3 regions of the Paracoccus aminovorans genome follow, and region 2 is predicted to be linked to each of the others. Evidence: riboswitches for the same ligand, from Rfam matches in the RefSeq annotation. Region 2 holds a riboswitch; each other region holds the start of a gene.

Region 1 (5,073 bases), on a different replicon from region 2:
ATGCGCCTTGCCGGGATAGGTGGACAGCACCACCGCCCGCCGCGCCGCCGGCAGCGCCAGCCGCGCCTTGATCCGCGCCACCGCCGCCGCGATCAGCGCCGCGTCGGGGGCATGGACCAGGCGCGCGCATTGCAGGTCGGGGTCGCGGGGCTGCGGCTCCTTGAAGCTGACGGCGCCCAGGAAGATGCGGCCGTCGACCTCGGGCAGCACCACATGCATGGCGAGGTCGGCGGCCGAAAGGCCGCGGTCCTCGGCGGCCCAAAGCGCGCGGGGCGCGGTGGACAGCGCCGCCTGGAACACCGGGCAATCGGCGCCGTCGAAGGGGGTGGCCCCGGCATCGTCCCGGGCGGAAAAGGCGGTCAGGTTCACGACCGCCGCCACGCCCGGCAGGTGCGGGGCGAGGAAATCCGCGACACCGGCGGCCTTCAGCGAGGGCGCGAACACGCCGGTCGCGGGCAGGCCGGCGTCGCGCAGCGCCCGGATCAGCGCATCGACCGGGCCGAGGTCGGCCGCGGTCAGATAGCTGCGATAGAAGCTGACCAGCAGCCCGGGGATGGGGCGGTCGATCACGCCGCGGTCGGGGTCGTAGAAGCCGAAGGCGGGGATGGCGGCCTGGCCCTCGACCGCGGCGGCGGGCAGGCCGGCGGCGCGGGCCAGCTCGGCCAGCGCCATCTGCGCGGCCACCGCCCCGCCTTCGTCGCAGAGCGCCGTGAGCCGGTGCAGCATGGGCGGCGGCAGCGTGGACAGCCGCTCCAGGGCCGGGTCGGGGCGGCCGTCGGCGGGCAGGAAGGCCAGCGCGATGCCGCGCCGCCGGGCCAGGTCCTGAAGACTGGCGGCGCCATAGGGCCAATAGGCCTCGCCGCCGATCAGCCGGACCAGCACGGCACGGGCGCCGGACAGCGTCGTCTCGCAATACTGGTCGACCGAGACCGGGTGGCGCAGCGCCGACAGGTTGCACAGCCGCAGCGACGGCAGGCCGCCGGCGGCGCGGTGCCAGCCCGCCGCGAAGGCGCCGAGGTCGCTGTCGCTATAGGACAGCACCACCAGATCGGCGGGGCTCTGGCCGGGGTCGGTCGGAACCTCGGCATCCTCGAGCCCGCGGCTTTCGCGGAAGACGACGTGCAAACCGGACCCCTTTTAGCCGTGCAGAACCTCGCGGATGGCGGCTTCGTCAATATCGTCGTGCTCGGCGATCACCACAAGCCGCGACAGCCGCGGCTGATCGCCCCACGGCCGGTCGAACTGATGCCGCACCCGTTCGCCCACCGCCTGCACCAGCAGGCGCATCGGCTTGCCGGCGACGGCGACATGGCCCTTGACGCGCAGGACGTTCCGTTCGCGCGCCAGCCGCTCGATCCGCGCCACCAGATCGGCGGGATCGGCGATCTCGGGCAGCTCGATCACCACCGAATCGAAATCGTCGTGTTCGTGGTCGTCGGCGCCGTCGTGGTGGCTGGGGCGGGCGTCGAGGTCGTCCTCGGCCGCGGCGCCCAGGCCCAGGATCACGCGCGGGTCGATCACGCCGTCGGTCAGGGGCAGAATCGGCAGCTTGCGCGGCGCCTCGGCCTCGATCGCGGCGCGGGCAGCGGCAAGGCCCGCCTCGCCGGCCAGGTCGGCCTTGGACAGCAGCACGATGTCGGCGCAGGCGATCTGGTCCTCGAACACCTCGGACAGGGGCGTTTCATGGTCCAGGCTGTCGTCCGCGGCGCGCTGGGCCTCGACGGCGGCTTCGTCGGGGGCGAAGCGGCCGGCGGCCACCGCTTCGGCATCGGCCAGGGCGATCACCCCGTCCACGGTGATGCGCGAGCGGATCGCCGGCCAGTCGAAGGCCTTCAGCAGCGGCTTGGGCAGGGCCAGGCCCGAGGTCTCGATCAGGATGTGATCGGGCCGCGCCGGCATCGCCATCAGCTTTTCCAGCGTCGGGATGAAGTCGTCGGCGACGGTGCAGCAGATGCAGCCGTTCGACAGTTCCAGGATGTTCTCGGCCGGGCAATTCTCGTCGGCGCAGGATTTCAGGATGTCGCCGTCGACGCCCATGGTGCCGAATTCATTGACCAGCACCGCCAGCCGCTTGCCCTGCGGGTTCTGCATCAGGTGGCGGATCAGCGTGGTCTTGCCGGCACCCAGGAAGCCGGTGATGACGGTGACGGGGGTCTTGGTCAGGTCGGTCATGATTCATCCAGTCGGGGGGCCAAGGGGGGAGGAATGCGCGCGATGCTGCGCTTGCGGAAAATCGGGCTGCGCTCGCGCCAGGGCACGATGCCGTCGGGCGTGGCGGCATAGGCGCTGGCGCCTTGCAGGATCTCGGCGGCGTCCGCGGGTTCCATGCGGCCATAGACATAGGTCCAGCGGTCGGGGCCGCTCAGCGCGATGGCGGCGCCATTGGAACAGGCCGAGAGGCATTCGACCGGACGGATGGTCACGCCCGCCGGATCGGGGTGGCGCAGCAGCGCCGCCATCAGCCGCTGTCCCGGCACGGGCTGGCCGTCGACGACGGGCTCGCCGGCACGGCAGGTGATGCAGACATGCAGCGTCACGGTCATGCCTCAGCTCCCCTGGTCATGGCGGCATGAGGCAGGGCGGTCGCCCGAACCCCAGCAGGAACACCCCGTCCGCCGGTCAATCCTTCTGCGCGGCAGGTCTCCCGGCTTGCGGATTCGGGCCAGGCCCACGGGCGTCCCACCTTCCCGGCATGTGCCAGTGGCTTTGGACGACCTTTCCGGTCACGGTCGCGGGGGCGGCTGCTTTCGGGTATAACCCGTCGCATTCCCTTTTCACCTGTCATGGGACAGGAACCGGCGCAGCCGAAGCTGTGCCCCCCACGCCCCCGCTTGTCAAGCAAAGGAGTCCCCGATGTCCGCCGATCCCCCCGAAGACGAGAACGCCCGCCACGCCCAGAAGATGGCCAAGGTCAAGGCCGCTCGCGACCGCATGATGGCCGGCAAGCAGGGCGAAAAGGGCCTGATCATCGTCCATACCGGCAAGGGCAAGGGGAAATCTTCTTCCGGCTTCGGCATGATCCTGCGCTGCATCGCCCACGGCATGCCCTGCGCGGTGGTGCAGTTCATCAAGGGCGCCTGGGACACCGGCGAGCGGCGGCTGCTGACAACGCATTTCGCCAATCTCTGCCAGTTCCACGCCATGGGCGAGGGCTTCACCTGGGAAACCCAGGACAAGGCCCGCGACGTCGCCGCCGCCCGCGCCGGCTGGGAAAAGGCCAAGGCGCTGATCCGCGACCCCGAGATCCGCATGGTGCTGCTCGACGAGATCAACATCGCGCTGCGCTACGACTATCTGGACGTGGCCGAGGTCGTGGCTTTCCTGCGCGACGAAAAGCCGCCTATGACCCATGTCGTGCTGACCGGCCGCAACGCCAAGCCGGAACTGATCGAGGCCGCCGATCTGGTCACCGAGATGGAGGTGGTCAAGCATCCGTTCCGCGACGGCATCAAGGCGCAGCCGGGGGTGGAATTCTGACGCGGCATGGTGTCATCTGCCCCGGCCGATACACGAGCGATTTCGAAAGGGATGTTGCAGGATGATTTTCAGACAAGGACTTGTTGCGCTGCTGGCCTTCTGCCCGTTTTCGGCAGCCTGGGCGGTGCCGGCCAGCGACGAGGGCGCCGCCAGGCTGAAGGGCGTCTTCCAGACCTATTTCGGCGCGGTCGAGGGCGTGGTCAGCGTCACGCCCCAGGGCGACAGCTACGAATTGCGGATCGACCCGGCGCCGCTGCTGGCGCAGGTTCCCGACGATCAGGCGCAGATCACCGTCTCGCCCCTGACCTATGAGCTGACCGACAATGGCGACGGCAGCTGGGGCGTCAGCGAGGACCAGGTGCTCAGCTGGTCGGTGGCGGTGCCGAAGATGTTCGAGCAGAAGGGCTCGACCCGGATCGAATCGACCGGCACCTGGGACGAGGCGCTGATGAGCTTTCGCGACCAGAAGGCGGTGATGACGGATTACGTCATCGATTCGGTGCAATATGGTCCGCCGATGGCGGCCGACGGCGCCCCGGCCGATCCCTCGGCCGAGCCGCAGGTCATATCGCGCGACCACCAGTCCACCGCGCGGATGGAGACGGCCCTGACCGGCACCGCCGGCAAAGCGGGCGGCGTCGATCAGGCGATGAGCTTCACCGCCACCGACCTTGCCCAGCGACAGGAGGTCGCGATGGGCCCCGGCGGCGCGCCGATGCTGATCGAGGTCTCGGCCCCCGGCTACGGCGGCCAGGCGCAGATCGCGGGCGCGCGCACGGACGGCATCCTGTCGATGCTGGCATGGTTCGTCGCCCATCCCTCGCAGGAGCTGATCAAGGGTTCGCAAGAGGGCCTGCGCGACAAGCTCGCCGCTGCCATGCCGCTTTGGGACGACCTGTCGATGGACATGGACATGCGCGACCTGAAGGTCGTTTCGCCGGTCGGCACATTCGGGCTGGCTTCGGCCAAGATCGGCATCGGCATGTCCGGCGCCACGCCCGACGGTCGGTTCCAAGAGCGTTTCACCCTGTCCGGCCTGACCGTGCCGGAAGGCGTGCTGCCGCCCTGGGCGGCGCCGATCCTGCCGCAAGAGGTGACGCTGGACTTCGCCGCCTCGCATTTCGACCTGGCGGCGCCGGCGAAGCTGCTGATCGAGACCTTCGACCTGAATGCCGACGATCCGCTGGCGAAGCTGTCGCCCGAGCAGGTTCAGCAGGCGCTGCTGCCCGATGGCAAGGCGGCACTGAAGCTGGCGCCGTCGCAGATCAAGGGCGACGGCTATCAGATCGACTATCGCGGCGACATGGCCGTGGGGCCGGGGGCCGCACCGGTGGGCTCGGCGCTGATCGAGGCGACGGGGCTCGACAAGGTCGAGGCCGCGCTGGCCGCCGCCCCGCAAGAGCAGGCCGCGCAGCCGCTGATGATGCTGCGCATGGCCCGCGCCATGTCGAAACCCGACGGCAGCGGCGGCAACAGCTGGGACATCCAGATGGCCGAAACCGGCGTGGTCACCGTCAACGGCCAGCCGATGGGGCCCGCCACCCCGCAGTAACCGCCGCAGGCCCGCGCCGGATCGCCTCTGTCCGAATTGCCGGA
Region 2 (5,073 bases):
GCCTATGGCCCGACCGAGACCACCTTCACGCCCGGGAACCTGGAAGCGGCCTTTGGCGGCGTGCTGCGGCATTTCACCCTGGGCGGACATGCGCTGCACGACGACGAGGACGGCCGCCGCATCACCATCCTCAGCGACGACGAACGCCCGCTGGTGCAATACGGCGACCGCACCCGGACGCACGAGGGGGCCTCGGATGACCCTGCTGCTTGAACCCTTCGGCTATCACTACATGATGAACGCCATGTGGGTCTCGGCGCTGGTGGGCGGGGTCTGCGCCTTCCTGTCAGCCTATCTGATGCTCAAGGGCTGGTCGCTGATCGGCGACGCCCTGTCCCATTCCGTGGTCCCCGGCGTCGCCGGCGCCTATATGCTGGGCCTGCCCTTCGCGCTGGGGGCGTTCCTCTCGGGCGGGCTGGCGGCGGCGGCGATGCTGTTCCTGTCCGACCGTTCCGGGCTCAAGGTGGACGTGGTGATCGGGCTTATCTTCACCAGCTTCTTCGGGCTGGGGCTGTTCATGGTCTCGGTCAATCCGATGGCGGTGTCGGTCCAGACCATCACCATGGGCAATATCCTGGCGATCACGCCCGGGGACACGCTGCAACTGGCCATCATCGGCTTCGTCTCGCTGGCGGTGCTGGCGCTGAAGTGGAAGGACCTGATGGTGGTCTTTTTCGACGAGAGCCACGCCCGGACCGTCGGGCTGCGGCCCGGGTTGCTGAAGGGAATGTTCTTCGTGCTGCTGTCGGCCTGCGTGGTGGCGGCGATGCAGACCGTGGGCGCGTTCCTGGTCATCGCCATGGTGGTGACACCCGGCGCCACGGCCTATCTGCTCTGCGACCGCTTCCCGCGGCTGATCCTGCTGTCGGTGACCCTGGGCACCGTCACCAGCTTCCTGGGCGCCTATCTGAGCTATTTCCTCGACGGCGCGACCGGCGGCATCATCGTCGTGCTGCAGACGCTGATCTTCCTCGCCGCCTTCGTCTGGGCGCCGAAGCACGGGCTGCTGGCCGCCCGCGCCAAGGCCCGCGCCGCCCTGCGCGAGGAGGCCCCGCAATGATCGACCAGCTCCTGCTGCCGTTCCAGTTCGGCTTCATGCAGAACGCCTTCCTGATCTCGGCCATCGTCGCGGTCCCGACGGCGCTGCTGTCCTGCTTCCTGGTGCTGAAGGGCTGGGCGCTGATGGGCGACGCGGTCAGCCACGCGGTGCTGCCGGGCGTGGTGCTGGCCTATATCCTCGGCTTTCCGCTGATCCTGGGCGCCTTCGCGGCCGGGATGGTGACGGCGCTGGCCACCGGATACCTGGCGGACAACAGCCGCGTGAAGAAGGACACGGTCATGGGCGTCGTCTTCTCGGGCATGTTCGGGCTGGGGATCGTCCTCTACACCTCGATCGCCTCGGACGTGCACCTGGACCATATCCTGTTCGGCAACATGCTGGGCGTGGGCGCCGCGGACCTGCGCACCGCCCTGTGGATCGGGGCGCCGGTGTCGCTGGTGCTGCTGCTGAAATGGAAGGACCTGATGCTGCACGCCTTCGATCCGGCGCAGGCGCGGGCGTCGGGCCTGCCGGTGGGGTTGCTGCATTATGGGTTGCTGACGATCCTGTCGCTGACCATCGTCGCCACCATGGCGGCGACGGGGCTGATCCTGGCGGTCGGGCTGCTGATCGCGCCGGGCGCCATCGCCTTCCTGCTGGCGCGCAGCTTCGGCCGCATGCTGGCGGTGGCGGTGGCGGTCTGCATGGCGGCGATGCTGACCGGGGCCTATGCCAGCTTCTTCCTGGACAGCGCGCCGGCGCCGACGGTCATCCTGATCCTGACCGCGATCTTCGTCGCCGCCTTTGTTCGGCGGACATGGCAGGTGAAGCGTGCCACGGCCGCCCTGTGAGGGCGCCGCGGATTGCGGGGTCGGATCTCGGTCCCGCCATGCGTCCCTGCCGCCGAGTACGCCCGCGGCGGCGCCGCACAACCTCCGGCAGCAGGATGGCCGCTTCGGACCCCGATCCGTTCGGCGAATGGTTAACGGGACGCCTTTCGTGCGCCCTGGCGATCTTATCCACAGACCCACCACATATTTGGGGATAGATCGCCGCATCCCACTAGATATGGATTGACCCGGGCCGCACGGCGTGGCTTACTGGCCGGGTCATGGTTAATCCGGAGCGATCCGGAGGACGAAGAGGGAAGCCCGGTGAAAATCCGGCACTGCCCCCGCAGCTGTAAGCGGTGAGCGAGGTTGCAACGCCACTGGGAAACCGGGAAGGGCAGCCGAGCCGAGACCTGCGAGTCAGAAGACCTGCCATGGCACGAAAGGACCACACCGTGCGGCGGGCGCGGGGCTTGAGCGGTTCGGATGGCATAGCCTCCGGCCCAGCCCTCGGCTGCCCTACAGCAAAAAAGAAGGAGCAGAGGCATGACCATCACCGTTTATTCCAAGCCCGCCTGCGTGCAATGCACCGCCACCACCCGCGCCCTGGATGCGCGCGGTCTCGACTACCACCTGGTGGACCTGACCGAGGACGACTCGGCGCTGGAACTGGTCACCTCGCTCGGCTATCGCCAGGCGCCGGTCGTCGTCGCCGGCGAGGCGCATTGGGCCGGCTTCCGCCCGGACATGATCGGCCGCCTGTCGTAAGGGCCATGGGCGGGCCGACGGGCAGACTGGTCTATTTCTCCTCGGCTTCGGGGAATACGGCGCGCTTCGTGGCCCGGCTCGGCCGGCCCGCCTGCCGCATCCCGATCTCGCCCAGGGACCCGATGCCTGCGCCCGATCTGCCCTATGTGCTGATCTGCCCGACCTATGCCGATGGCGAGGGGCGGGGCGCGGTGCCCAAGCAGGTCATCCATTTCCTGAACGATCCCGACCGCCGCGCCCTGCTGCGCGGCGTCATCGCCGCCGGCAACCGGAATTTCGGCGCCACCTATGCGCTGTCTGGTCGGGTGATTTCCACCAAATGCAACGTTCCCGTGCTGTATCGTTTCGAGCTGGCGGGGACCGATCTGGATATTTCCCGCGTGCATGCGGGGCTAAGCGAATTCTGGGGGACGGAATGCTTGACGATGGCGTAAAGGCCGAGTTGGACTATCACGCGCTGAACGCGATGCTGAACCTCTATGACGGCGAGGGCCGCATCCGCTTCGACGCGGATCGCAAGGCGGCGCGGCAGTATTTCCTGCAGCACGTCAACCAGAACACCGTCTTTTTCCACAATCTGGACGAAAAGCTGCGCTATCTGGTCGACGAGGGCTATTACGAGCCCGAGGTGCTGGACCAGTATTCCAAGAACTTCCAGCGCGCGATCTGGGATGCCGCCTATCAGAAGAAGTTCCGTTTCCCGACCTTCCTGGGCGCGTTCAAGTATTACACCAGCTACACGCTGAAGACTCGCGACGGCCAGCGCTACCTGGAACGCTATGAGGACCGCGTGGTCATGGTCGCCCTGGCGCTGGCGCGCGGCGACGAGGGCCTGGCGATGCGCTTCATGGACGAGATCCTGTCCGGTCGCTTCCAGCCAGCGACGCCGACCTTCCTCAACGCCGGCAAGAAGTCGCGTGGCGAGTTGATCTCGTGCTTCCTGCTGCGGCTGGAAGACAACATGGAATCCATCGGCCGCTCGATCAACTCGGCCCTGCAACTGTCGAAGCGCGGCGGCGGCGTGGCGCTGATGCTAACCAACCTGCGTGAGGCGGGCGCACCGATCAAGGGCATCGAGAACCAGTCCTCGGGTGTCATCCCGGTGATGAAACTGCTGGAGGATTCGTTCAGCTATGCCAATCAGCTGGGCGCGCGTCAGGGCGCGGGCGCGGTCTATCTGAACGCGCATCACCCGGACATCCTGCGCTTCCTCGACACCAAGCGCGAGAACGCCGACGAGAAGATCCGCATCAAGACGCTGAGCCTGGGCGTGGTGATCCCGGACGTGACCTTCGAACTGGCGAAGCGCAACGAGGACATGTACCTGTTCTCGCCGCACGACATCCAGAAGGTCTATGGCGTGCCTTTCTCGGAAATCTCGGTGACCGAGAAATATGCCGAGATGGTGGACGACAAGCGCATCAAGAAGCGCAAGATCAACGCCCGCGCATTTTTCCAGACCCTGGCCGAGATCCAGTTCGAAAGCGGCTATCCCTACATCATGTTCGAGGACACGGTGAACCGCGCCAACCCGGTGCATGGCCGCATCACCATGTCGAACCTGTGCAGCGAGATCCTGCAGGTCAACGAGGCCAGCGAGTTCAACGAGGATCTGAGCTATTCCCACCTGGGCACTGATATTTCGTGCAATCTCGGCTCGCTGAACATCGCCGCGACCATGGACGGCCCGGACCTGGGCGCCACCGTCGAGGCGGCGATCCGCGCCTTGACCGCGGTGTCGGAAATGTCGGCCATCGACGCCGTGCCCTCGATCCGGCGCGGCAATGACGAGGCCCATGCCGTGGGCCTGGGCCAGATGAACCTGCACGGCTTCCTGGCCCGCGAGCGCATCCATTACGGCAGCCCCGAGGGGGTCGAGTTCACCGGCGTCTATTTCGCCGCGGTGGCCTATCACGCCATCCGGGCCTCGAATCTGCTGGCGCAGGAGCATGGCAGCACCTTCAAGGATTTCGAGAAGTCGAAATACGCCGACGGCTCGTTCTTCGACAAATATACCGAGCGCGACTGGCTGCCGACCCTGCCGGACGTGACGCGGGTGTTCGAGAACGTCACCCTGCCCACCCGCGAGGATTGGGCGACGCTGAAGGCCTCGGTCATGCAGCACGGGCTTTACAACCGCAACCTGCAGGCGGTGCCGCCGACCGGCTCGATCAGCTATATCAACAACTCGACCAGCTCGATCCACCCGATCGTCGCCAAGATCGAGATCCGCAAGGAAGGCAAGATCGGCCGGGTCTATTATCCTGCCGCCTTCATGTCGAACGAGAACATCGAGTTCTATCGCGACGCCTATGAGATCGGCCCCGAAGCGATCATCGACACCTATGCCGCCGCGACCGAGCATGTCGACCAGGGCCTGTCGCTGACGCTGTTCTTCCCGGCCGAAGCGACGACGCGCGACATCAACCGCGCCCA
Region 3 (5,073 bases), on a different replicon from region 2:
CCGGGCTTGTGCTCGTTGCGCAGCATCTTCACATGCGCGGCCGGGATTTCCGCCCAAGGGAAGACCTCGGACATGCAGGGGTCGATGCGGCGTTCGAGCATCAGCTTGTTCGCGGCCGACGCCTGCTTCAGGTGGGCGAAGTGCGAGCCCTGCAGGCGCTTCTGGTGCATCCACATGTAGCGCACGTCGAAAGTGCAGTTGAAACCCGAGGTGCCGGCGCAGATCACCACCATGCCGCCCTTCTTGCAGACCAGGGTCGAGACCGGGAAGGTCGCCTCGCCGGGGTGCTCGAAGACGATGTCGACGTTGTTGCCCTTGCCGGTGATGTCCCAGATCGCCTTGCCGAACTTGCGCGCCTCGGTGAACCATTCCTTGTATTCGGGGGTGTTCACCGTGGGCAGCTGCCCCCAGCACTTGAAGTCCTTGCGGTTGATGACGCCCTTGGCGCCCAGCGACATGACGAAATCGCGCTTGTCCTCGTCCGAGATCACGCCGATGGCATTGGCGCCGGCCGCGTTGATCAGCTGGATCGCGAAGCTGCCAAGCCCGCCCGAGGCGCCCCAGACCAGCACGTTCATGCCCGGCTTCAACTCATGCGGTTCGTGCCCGAAGAGCATGCGATAGGCGGTGGCCAGCGTCAGCGTGTAGCAGGCCGATTCCTCCCAGGTCAGGTGCTGGGGGCGGCGCATCAGCTGCTGGGCCTGGACGCGGGTGAACTGGGCAAAGGACCCGTCCGGCGTCTCATAGCCCCAGATGCGCTGGCTGGGCGAATACATCGGGTCGCCGCCGTTGCATTCCTCGTCGTTGCCGTCGTCCTGGTTGCAGTGGATGACGACCTCGTCGCCGACCTTCCAGTTCTTGACCTTGTCGCCCACCGCCCAGACGATGCCCGAGGCGTCCGAGCCGGCGATGTGATAGGGCGCGCCATGGCCGTCGAAGGGGCTGATCGGCACGCCGAGGCCGGCCCAGATGCCGTTGTAGTTGACGCCCGCCGCCATCACCAGGACCAGCACCTCGTTGCTGTCGATGGGCGGCGTCTCGACCACCTCGACCTGCATGGCCTTGTCGGGCTCGCCATGGCGCTCGCGCCGGATCGCCCAAGCGTACATCTGCTTGGGGACATAACCCAGGGGCGGCATCTCGCCGATCTCGTAAAGGTCCTTTTCCGGCGCATCATAGGGCGCGATCGGGGTCGGTTGGTCCAGGGCCATCTTGCAGTCCTCTTTTGCCGCTTTCCTTGCGCGGTTCTGCCGCAGCGCAGAATCAACGCGGGTTGCCAGCCTGTTCTACGGTCAGATGCGCAACAATGCAACATGACAGATAGGGAATTTGTAATATTCTTTCGTTTTCAAAGCCGTCCTGCCGCAATGCAGCGGCGAGGGCGCCGAAGCTAGCCGGAGAGGTGCCGGGCCAGGAAGCGGGCCAGCGCCTCTTGCACGGCCGCGCGCCCGAAGCCGCCGGTGCCGTGGCCCTCGTGCGGCAGCAGCGCGAAGTCGATTTCCGCCCGGGGATCGACGGCGGCCCAGGCAGTGCGCAGCCGCTCGGCCTGGCCGGCAGGGACGATGCCGTCCTGGGCGCCGTGGCGGATCATCAGCGGCGGCAGCGGCGTGCCGGGCCGCATCGCGCGCAGCCGGCCCACGGGCGACAGCGGGGTCGCCTGTTCGCGGCGCTGGCCCACCGGATAGCCGACCAGCAGCGATTCGACGCTGCGGGGCGAATCGGCGGGGGTGCGGCGCAGCCTGCGGCCCAGCTTTGCCAGATCGGCGTCCAGGCTGCCGAAATCCATCGGTCCGTAGAAATCGACCACCGCCCGAGGCGGCCGGTCCCGCGCGGCCAGCGTCAGCGCTGCGGAAACCGCCATGAAGGCGCCGGCGCTGCGGCCCCCCAGCGCCATGCGGCCGGGCATCAGCCCCAGATCGGGCCCCCGGCGGTTCAGAAAGGCCACGGCGGCCAGCACGTCGCCTTCCTGCGCCGGCCAAAGCGCCTGGTTGGACAGGCGATAGTTCATCCGCACCACCGCGATACCCTGTGCCGGCAGTTGCGGCGGCACCGGCAGGCTGCGCTTGTCGCCGGTCCGGAAGCCGCCGCCATGCAGGTCCAGCAGCCAGGGAAACGGCCCCTTGCCCTCGGGCAGATGCACGTCCAGGCGGTTGCGGGACGAGGTCTCGGCGTAGGCGAGGTCGTCCAGGGCCGGATTGCCGGCCGAGGCTCCCGCCACGGCCGTCGCCAGCGCGGCCAGGACCGTGCGGCGCGTCATCCCCATGCTTACCGTCCCTTCATCCGCTCGGATCGCGCCAGCCTTGGCAGCGTCGGGGCGGGGGTGCAAGCGGCGGATGGATCGGACGCATGTGGTTTCGCGGTTGCCTGCGGCAGATCGGCGCATGGGCACGGGGTTCGCGCCGATCCGCGGCGGCAGGAGGTCAGTTGCAGCTGACCGACATCAGCGTGCCCTTGCGGTCGAACATGAAGGTCAGGCGCTCTTGCAGCAGTTCCAGCGTCATCGGCTGGCCATCGCGGACGATGCGATAGGCCTGGCCTTCGGGCACGCTGATCGTCGGCGAGACCTGGCCGACCAGATGCGCATAGCGCGCGGCGCCGCAGGGATCCGCGTCGGCCTGGGTGGGCTCTTCCGGCTGCGACGCGCAGGCGGCCAGCGCCAGCGGTGCGGCCAGGGCGGCGACAAAGGGAATGCGTTTCATCTTGACCTCATGGGGTTGCCTTCTTCGGCAAGGGAACGCATCGGGCCAGGGATCGGTTCGCCCGGGGCAGGCGAAATGCCGTTACGACGCATCCCGGTCCGGTTTCCGGTCGCCCGGAGATCCTTCTTGCCAGCGCCGGTGCCAGAAGCTAGGGGGAAGCCGTCGGTTTCCGCAAGGAATTGAAAGGGAATCCGCCGGGGTCCAAGGCCCCGAACCGGAACTGCCCCCGCAACTGTAGGCGGCGAGCAGGATGCAGAACGCCACTGTGGCCGCAAGCCATGGGAAGGCCGCATCCCGCCGCGACCCGCCAGTCAGGAGACCTGCCGACGTCGTAGACCAACCCCAGCGGGACGGCTGGGGCGTGGCATGTATCGGCGTCCTTCCGCCCGGTTCCTGTCCGCCCCCGCGTCTTGCCCTCATGATGCAGCGGAAGGGACCATCATGCTGAGATTCACCACGGCGATCCTCGCCACGTTCACGCTGGCGCCGATGGCGCTTGCGGGCACCGAATACCCGCTGACGCTGACCAGCTGCGGCCACGAGATCACCTTCGACAAGGCGCCCGACAGCGTCGTCAGCGTCGGGCAAAGCACGACCGAGATCCTTTACATGCTGGGCCTCGCGGACAAGGTCGCGGGCACGGCGCTGTGGATCAACCCGGTCCTGCCCGAGTTCGAAGAGGTCGATGCCAAGGTCGAGCGCCTTGCCGACAACGCCCCCAGCTTCGAGAGCGTGCTGGCCAAGAAGCCCGAACTGGTGGTCACCGCCTATGAATGGATGATCGGCCCGCAGGGCGCGGTCGGCACGCGCGAGATGTTCGACGACGCCAGGATCCCCAGCTGGATCATGCCCACCGAATGCATCGGCAAGGACAATACCCAAAGCATGGACGGCACCCGCACGGTGATGTTCGACACCGCGACGCTCTATAAGGGCATCGAGGAACTGGCGACGATCTTCGACGTCCAGGACCGCGGCGCCGAGGTGATCGCCGATCTGAAGGCGCGCGAGACGGCAGCGGTCGAGAAGGCGAAGGCGCTGAACCTGCCCGAGGACGTGTCGGGCCTGTTCTGGTATTCCTCGGCCGATATCGAGATCGACCCCTATATCGCCGGTGTGAACGCGGCGCCGGGCTGGATGCTGTCGAAGCTGGGCGTGAAGAACGTCGTCGGCTCGCAAGAGGAATGGCCGACCGTGGGTTGGGAGACCATCGCCAAGGCCGATCCCACCTTCATCGTCGCCGCCGAGATGAACCGCCGCCGCTTTCCCGCCGACGACATCGCGGTCAAGCGCGGGTTCCTGACCTCGGATCCGGTGACCAGCCAGATGGAGGCGGTCAGGCATGATCGCATCCTGACCATGCCGGCCAATGCGATGGATCCCTCGGTGCGCTCGATCTATGGGCTGGAGTCGCTGGCGGAATCGCTGGCCGGGTTCGACCTGAAATGAGCGCGCGCGCCGCGACCCGGGGCATGGGACGCCGGGGGGGCTGGCTGTGGCTGGCCCCCGCCGTGCTGGTCGCGGCGCTGTTCTTCGGCACGGCGGTGGGCGAGACGCGGATCCCGCTTGCCACCGTCGTCGAGGTGCTGGCGGTCAAGGCGGGGCTGTCGTCGGCCGCGCTCGATCCGATCGACGCCAGCGTGATCTGGCATTACCGGCTGTCGCGGGCGGTGGTGGCGGCCTGCGGCGGCGCCAGCCTGGCGCTGTCGGGGCTGATCCTGCAGGCGCTGCTGCGCAACCCGCTGGCCGAGCCCTATCTGCTGGGCATCTCGGCCGGCGCCTCGACCGGGGCGGTGCTGATCGCGGTGGCGGGGGTCGGCGGCGGATTGGTCGGCATGTCGGCTGGGGCCTTTGCCGGCGCGCTGACCGCATTCGCGCTGGTGGCAGGGCTGGCGAGGATGGCGGGCGGCGGCACCGGGCTGCGCGGCGCCGGGGTCATCATCCTGGCGGGCATCGCCGGCTCGCAGATGTTCAACGCGCTGACCGCGCTGATCATCGCGCAATCGGCCAGCGCCGAACAGGCGCGGGGCATCATGTTCTGGCTGCTGGGCAATCTGTCGGGCGTTCGCTGGCCCGATACGCAGCTGGCGCTGCCGATGGCGGCGCTGGGGCTGGGGGTGACGCTGTGGCATGTGCGGGCGCTGGACGCCTTTACCTTCGGCGCCGAGGCGGCCGCGACGCTGGGGATCGATCTGCGGCGCACCCAAGCGGTGCTGATCGGCACGGCGGCGCTGATCACCGCCGTCATGGTCTCGATCGCCGGCGCCATCGGCTTCGTCGGGCTGGTGGTGCCCCATGCGATGCGCTTCCTGGTCGGCACCCGTCATGCGCGGCTGGTCCCGGCCACGGCGCTGGCGGGGGCGGTGTTCCTGGT

The links. Region 2 has a riboswitch for cobalamin ahead of nrdH (glutaredoxin-like protein NrdH). Riboswitches for the same ligand answer to the same signal wherever they lie in the genome.
Region 1: linked by a shared signal. The riboswitch ahead of JCM7685_RS02215 (DUF1636 family protein) and the one ahead of nrdH (glutaredoxin-like protein NrdH) in region 2 are both predicted to bind cobalamin.
Region 3: linked by a shared signal. The riboswitch ahead of JCM7685_RS07225 (ABC transporter substrate-binding protein) and the one ahead of nrdH (glutaredoxin-like protein NrdH) in region 2 are both predicted to bind cobalamin.

What each region holds. Positions count from the first base shown of each region.
Region 1 covers NZ_LN832559.1:432,247-437,319, forward strand. Annotated here, with positions in the region: gene cobN (cobaltochelatase subunit CobN) at 1-1,125, opposite strand, end outside; gene cobW (cobalamin biosynthesis protein CobW) at 1,138-2,172, opposite strand; gene JCM7685_RS02215 (DUF1636 family protein) at 2,169-2,543, opposite strand; cobalamin riboswitch at 2,619-2,815, opposite strand; gene cobO (cob(I)yrinic acid a,c-diamide adenosyltransferase) at 2,854-3,477, shown strand; gene JCM7685_RS02225 (hypothetical protein) at 3,539-5,029, shown strand.
Region 2 covers NZ_LN832562.1:303,947-309,019, forward strand. Annotated here, with positions in the region: gene JCM7685_RS17480 (manganese/iron ABC transporter ATP-binding protein) at 1-213, shown strand, start outside; gene JCM7685_RS17485 (metal ABC transporter permease) at 197-1,060, shown strand; gene JCM7685_RS17490 (metal ABC transporter permease) at 1,057-1,890, shown strand; cobalamin riboswitch at 2,135-2,320, shown strand; gene nrdH (glutaredoxin-like protein NrdH) at 2,416-2,637, shown strand; gene nrdI (class Ib ribonucleoside-diphosphate reductase assembly flavoprotein NrdI) at 2,643-3,071, shown strand; gene nrdE (class 1b ribonucleoside-diphosphate reductase subunit alpha) at 3,053-5,073, shown strand, end outside.
Region 3 covers NZ_LN832559.1:1,447,320-1,452,392, forward strand. Annotated here, with positions in the region: gene ccrA (crotonyl-CoA carboxylase/reductase) at 1-1,211, opposite strand, end outside; gene JCM7685_RS07215 (alpha/beta hydrolase) at 1,391-2,263, opposite strand; gene JCM7685_RS07220 (I78 family peptidase inhibitor) at 2,421-2,699, opposite strand; cobalamin riboswitch at 2,846-3,041, shown strand; gene JCM7685_RS07225 (ABC transporter substrate-binding protein) at 3,141-4,148, shown strand; gene JCM7685_RS07230 (FecCD family ABC transporter permease) at 4,145-5,073, shown strand, end outside.